DNA from 2 places in the Agrobacterium tumefaciens genome. Region 1 is predicted to be linked to the other one. Evidence: predicted binding sites of a transcription regulator. Region 1 holds the regulator's gene; the other holds the start of a gene.
What was found. The regulator LexA, encoded in region 1, represses DNA repair genes until DNA is damaged. The targets are predictions, from matches to a motif close to TGTTCNNNNTGTGTTCNG.

Region 1 (3,247 bases):
CACACCCGCAATCATGAAGGCATGTTCACGGCTTTCCATCTGGCAGGGGCCGGCAATCAGCGAAAAACGCTCGGTATTGGAAAAGGAAACCTTGCTGGCGCCATCGCCGGCGGTGACTTTGAGATTGTTCGTAACGCTCATTATTTTTCCTCGAAGGCGAAGGCAACACCCTGACCGGGCGCTGCGGGCACCACCAGCCGGCCGCCCGCTTCTGCGCTGGACACGCCATTAGCAGCAAGTGCCGCCTGTGTCACGGCAAGATCGCGAACGGAAAAGACGACGCCTGCGCCGCGCAATCCGCCACCGCCCTCCTCGGGAACACTAAAGGCCAGTCCGTCAAAGACCGGCTTCCGCGTCAATCTTATGCGGGTATTGCCGGTTGCGAAAACCATATCTCCATCCGGAGACATCTTGCCGTCGCAGCCAAACACAGTTTCGATCAGCTGCACGGCATTCGCATCACCACCGGAAAACAGCACGATCTCGCTGAGGCCGGAAACGCCGTTGGCATGGCGTTCCAGCGCCGCGCGGTCGCCCGGCAGGGCCTGCAACCGCTGACAGCTGAACAGAAAGAAATCCGCCGCGGAACCACTGGCTGCAAAAGCCAGCCGAAAAGCCGCCTCGCTCTGCGAACCATCCGGCATTTTGACTGGCCGCGAAAATTCAAAGACATTTCCGGCCGAGAGGCCTGAGGCTACGAATCGGTCGAGATCGCCAAGAGCGTCCTGCGTTGCAGCGACCAGTGCGGAAAAACCCTCCCCTCCGGCATGTTTCCGGAAGGCCTGATCCCGCCCGGTAAACACATCTTTCCGGCCAATCGAGGCATTATATTTAGCCGGATCAGCAATCACGAGAGGCTCCAGATACGTGCCGTCGGCGAAAAAAACGCAGGCATTCTGCGTGCCAAACGGGTGAAGAGCCGCTGGCGCTACTGTAAATCCCAGGTTTCCAAGGCGATTTTCTGCGACGTCGATGTGCTCGACAGGCAGTACGAGATGGTCGATGCGGTACGGTTTCGTCATTTCCCTGCTTCCTGCTGTCGCATGCGGCATGGCCATGCCGGAACAGTTAGGACGGCAGAAAAGCACAATTTCGTGCTTTCAGGCAAATCATCAAAACAACAGATAGCAGCTTCACGAAATTTTAGGGGATTGCGGAACACATATGGAACATATAGTGTTCGTTCTGTATTTGTTTCGCGACTTCAACGACGATTCTCAAGGGTGTTTTCCTCATGCTCACGCGCAAACAGCAGGAATTGCTTCTCTTCATTCATGAACGAATGAAAGAGTCCGGCGTGCCGCCCTCCTTCGATGAAATGAAGGACGCACTCGATCTTGCTTCCAAATCCGGCATCCACCGGCTGATTACCGCCCTCGAAGAGCGCGGCTTTATTCGCCGGCTACCTAACAGGGCGCGGGCGCTGGAAGTCATCAAGCTGCCGGAGGCCTATGCGCCGGGTGCCAGGCCGCAGCGCGGCTTTTCTCCAAGCGTCATCGAAGGCAGCCTCGGAAAGCCGAAGGCGCCAGAACCCCCACCGGCGCCCAAGGCGCCCGCCAACGATCTCGGCGGCGCGGTCACCGTTCCGGTCATGGGTCGCATCGCCGCCGGCGTGCCGATTTCCGCCATTCAGAACAATACGCATGATGTTGCCGTGCCGGTTGACATGCTGGGTTCGGGTGAACATTACGCGCTCGAAGTTAAGGGCGATTCGATGATCGAGGCCGGGATTTTCGACGGTGATACCGTCATCATCCGCAACAGCAATACCGCCAATCCGGGCGATATCGTCGTGGCATTGGTGGATGACGAGGAAGCGACGCTGAAGCGTTTCCGCCGCAAGGGCGCTTCCATCGCGCTGGAAGCGGCCAACCCCGCTTATGAAACCCGTATCTTCGGGCCTGATCGGGTAAAAATTCAGGGCAAGCTGGTCGGACTTATACGCCGTTACCATTGATCTGATTTAACCGTCATCCTCTCAAGACAGGCGTCGTCATGAGATGGCTCCTGTCGAAGATGACGGCAATTCCGGAATTCGGCTGACCATGCGAGTGTCGGGCAATCTTATGCTTCCAGCAGACAGTTGCATTCTGTCTGGTAAAGATCAGTTCCAGTTTCATATGGATATCGTTGTTACGGCCTTGCCCCCGGCCTGTTGCCACCACTGCGTCATATGCCGTGGACATCTGGTTGCGTGAGTTCGTTTACGCTGGGGGATGCGGCTGGCCTGGCGCTGCCACCGAATGGTGATACTCGGTGCAAAGCCCCCGTCATTCATCAACGCGACTTATGGGTGCCATGGATTATTTTCGGTATTCCATCATGCCCCGACAGGTATAGAAATGCGCGTCATATCCGGGAGATAAGCCATGTACGATCTTTACATCGCCAACAAGAACTACTCCTCATGGTCGCTGCGGCCGTGGGTGTTGATGCGCACGCTCGGTATCGCCTTTGATGAGAGACTTGTTCCGTTTGGCGAAGGTGTCGCCTTTTCCAGCTTTTCGCCGACCGGCAAGGTGCCCTGCCTTGTCGATGATGGCGTGACGATATGGGAAACGCTGTCGATCGCCGAATATCTCGCAGAACGGCACCAGGGCGTCTGGGCGAGCGACAAGCAGGCGCGGGCATGGTCGCGTTCGGCGGCGAGCGAAATGCATGCCGGCTTTTCCTCACTGCGCAATCTTTATCCCATGTCGGTCGGTATTCGGGTCAAGCCGAAGGGTGGCGATGCCGGGCTTGCGGCAGACATAAAGCGCATCGATGCGTTATGGAGCGAAGGTCTGACAAAATTCGGCGGTCCCTATCTTGCCGGTCAGAAATTCACGGCGGTCGATGCTTTTTTCTGCCCCGTGGCGTTCCGTTTCCAGACCTATGGCGCCGATCTTTCACCTGCGGCAAAAGCCTATTGCGATCGGCTGCTCACCCTGCCCGCCATGCGTGAGTGGTATGAGGCCGGAGTGAAGGAGATCTGGCGCGATGCGGCGCATGAACAGGAAATCAGCGGCATTGGCGCATTGACTGACGATCTGCGCGTGAAGGTCTGAATATCACTGCTGACGGCGTTTATTGCGATGCCGTCAGCAACTGCCTGACCGGTTCCGGCACCTCGTATTCGAAGCGGTCGCTTTTCCAGTCGTAGTAGCGGTGCTCGCTCCATGGCCTGTTCGCCCCGGCAATTGCTGCGCGTAGTCGTCCGACCACCCCCGGCTGATTATTGCCGGCGAAGCCTATTTCTACCGAGCCA
Region 2 (3,247 bases), 750 kb from region 1:
CGCCGCCTTCTCTCACACGCTGCAGACCCTCGATCACGACGGGCTCACCCTCCGCCAGTTCCGCCTTGACGAGAACGGCATCGGGGTTGCGCTGCACGATCTGCACCCGCACCTTGTTCGACTTGTTGTCGGTAACGCGCCAGACATAGGAGCCTTCCGCATCCCACTGCACGGCAAGCGGGTCGACCGAAGCATAGGTTTCCCCGGCAAAACGCATGGTGACGCCGAAGGACATGCCGGCCCTCAGCTCGTCTTTCTCATTGCCGAACTTCGCCCGGATGCGGATCGTGCGGCTTGCCTCGTCAACACGGTTGTCGACGGCCTCGATCTCACCCTTGAAAGCCTCGCCGGGTCGGGAAATCGACGTCGCCTCCACCGGCATGCCGACCTTTATCGCGGTTGCGAAGCGCTCGGGAGCCCAGAAATTGACAAGAATTTCGGAACGGTCGTCAATGCTGACGATGGTCGATTGCGTGGTGACGTTGTCGCCGATATTGGCGGCAACGATGCCCGCCACACCTTCGATCGGCGCGACGATGTCGCGACGCTTGAGATTGAGTTCGGCCGTGCTCAGCGCAAGCTTGGCAGCCTCCTCGGCAATCTGCGCATCCAGCACGTCAAGGCGGGAAACGGATTTCAGGTTCTTGTAGGAATTGGATTTTTCAACCGCGCTGCGCAGCGTGACCTGCGCCTTGTCGCGCTCGATCACCTGCTCCTCATCGTCGAGCCGCGCGAGCACCTGCCCCTTCACGACGCGGGCACCGGAGGAGGTGCGGATTTCCGAAAGCGTGCCGGAGGCCTGCGGCATGACAACGACCGACTGGATCGCCTCGCCATTGCCAATGGCATTCAGCCGGTCATTGACCGTACCTTTTTTGACGGGAGCCATGACCACCAGAGTGGTATTGCCGTTGCGACGCGCGCCGCCGGCATTCTGGCCCGCTGGCGTGCCGGAGGTTCCGGCACCGGATGCGGCAACCTCGATCGCACCGGCCGGCATTTTGCCAAGCCCGATGGCAGCGAGAACATTGCGGGCTTCGGGCGAATAAAAACCCCAGAGACAGAGCCCCGCTCCCACCACGGCAACACTGACACCCACCTGTTTCCAGACCCGCATATATTTCTCCGGTTGATCCGCGCAGTAAAATGGAGTTCCAAACCGAACACCGTTGGAACGTGCAAAGTATTCCCGCTTGCCTTGACGAAGGCAACGCACAAAACCGTTCCTTACATAATTGTAATTTGTGATGAATTTTCGTCGGGACGCATCGCGCAGCCGTTTCTGTCGCGAATCTCCGCTGATCGGTTACTCTAAAAGCCGAAAACCATTCCCGGAGGAAGCCATGAGCACGGTGACGAAAGCCGAAAATCCCGAAGCCGACCCACGCGTCAAAGCAGTGTTCGATGATATCCGCACCACCCGCAAATCGGATTTCATCAACAATATGTGGCTATACCTCGCCTTCGATCCCGATCTACTGGAAAACACCTGGGCCGAGGTCAAGGCGGTGATGGCGACGCCCTCGGCGCTCGATCCCTTGGTCAAGGAAATGCTCTATATCGCCGTTTCCGTAACCAATGGCTGCTCCTATTGCGCTCATTCCCACACGGCGGCCGCAAAAGCCAAGGGCATGACCACCGAACAACATGCCGACCTGATGCGCATTATCGCGCTTGCAGCCAAGACCAACCAGCTTGCGGTCGCGCTGCAAGTGCCCGTTGACGCTGCTTTCGATGCCGACAGAGGGGCTTGAGACGAAGAAAATGCCTTGGAATAGGCGTTTTGACTGACGATACCGGAATAAAAGCAGAACGCGGTTCTGGCCTTTATATCCCGAATCACTACATTGGGCCGCATGAGCAACAGTTTCGACGATATGCCGTTCTTCGATGAAGAACCCGCCGCACCGCGCAGGGCAACGAACAATGCCCCTTCGGAAAACGGCGGCGGGCTTGGCATTGCCGCCCGCGCCATGGCGGCGCGCGATCAGGCGCGGCCAGCACCTGACTATCTGTCCGGTCTCAACCCGGAACAGCGCGATGCCGTGGAAACGCTTGACGGACCCGTTCTGGTTCTCGCGGGCGCCGGCACCGGCAAGACCCGCGTTCTGACGACCCGCATCGCCCATATTCTGGAGACCGGCCGCGCGTGGCCGAGCCAGATTCTCGCCGTGACCTTCACCAACAAGGCCGCCCGCGAGATGAAGGAGCGTATCGGTGTTCTCGTCGGCGGTGCTGTCGAGGGCATGCCCTGGCTCGGCACCTTCCACTCCATCGGCGTCAAACTCCTGCGCCGCCATGCCGAACTCGTCGGTCTGAAGTCGGATTTCACCATTCTCGATACCGACGACGTGGTGCGGCTGATCAAGCAGCTCATCCAGGCCGAAGGTCTTGATGACAAGCGCTGGCCCGCCAAACAATTCGCCGGAATGATCGACGGCTGGAAGAACAAGGGCCTGACGCCGCCGGATATTCCGGAAGGCGACAGCCGCGCTTTTGCCAACGGCAAGGGCCGCGACCTCTATACCGCCTATCAGAACCGGCTGAAGACGCTGAACGCCTGCGATTTCGGCGATCTTCTGATGCACCCGATCAGCATCTTCCGCCGCCACAGCGATATCCTGAAAGAGTATCACCAGAAGTTCCGTTATATTCTGGTGGACGAATATCAGGACACCAATACGGCGCAATATATGTGGCTGCGGCTTCTCGCCCAGCGCGCCAAGGGCGAACCGCAGAACGTCTGCTGCGTTGGCGACGACGACCAGTCGATCTATGGCTGGCGCGGCGCCGAAGTGGACAATATCCTGCGTTTCGACAAGGATTTCCCCGGCGCCAAGGTCATCAAGCTCGAGCGTAACTACCGCTCCACCGAACATATTCTCCGCGCGGCCGGCCATCTGATCGCCCATAATGAGGGCCGTCTCGGCAAGACGCTGTTCACCGAACGCAGCAGCCCTGACGATGAAAAGGTCGTGGTCCATGCCGCCTGGGATTCCGAAGAGGAAGCCCGCGCCGTCGGCGAGGAGATCGAGCAGCTCCAACGCAAGAACCACAAGCTGAACGACATGGCCATCCTCGTTCGCGCCTCCTTCCAGATGCGCGAGTTCGAAGACCGGTTCGTCACGCTTGGTCTCAATTACCGCGTCATCGGCGGCCCGCGCTTTTATGAGCGCCTCGAAATCCGCGACGCCATGGCGTATTTCCGGCTGGTCTGCCAGCCTGCCGACGATCTCGCCTTCGAGCG

Region 2: the regulator LexA is predicted to act here: its motif matches at 1,798-1,815, upstream of CFBP6623_RS09335 (ATP-dependent helicase).

Annotation. Positions count from the first base shown of each region.
Region 1 covers NZ_CP039903.1:1,099,383-1,102,629, reverse strand. Annotated here, with positions in the region: gene kdsA (3-deoxy-8-phosphooctulonate synthase) at 1-141, opposite strand, end outside; gene CFBP6623_RS05500 (VOC family protein) at 141-1,022, opposite strand; gene lexA (transcriptional repressor LexA) at 1,235-1,957, shown strand; gene CFBP6623_RS05490 (glutathione S-transferase family protein) at 2,370-3,047, shown strand; gene CFBP6623_RS05485 (ComEC/Rec2 family competence protein) at 3,067-3,247, opposite strand, start outside.
Region 2 covers NZ_CP039903.1:1,844,571-1,847,817, forward strand. Annotated here, with positions in the region: gene CFBP6623_RS09325 (efflux RND transporter periplasmic adaptor subunit) at 1-1,117, opposite strand, end outside; gene CFBP6623_RS09330 (carboxymuconolactone decarboxylase family protein) at 1,344-1,754, shown strand; gene CFBP6623_RS09335 (ATP-dependent helicase) at 1,857-3,247, shown strand, end outside.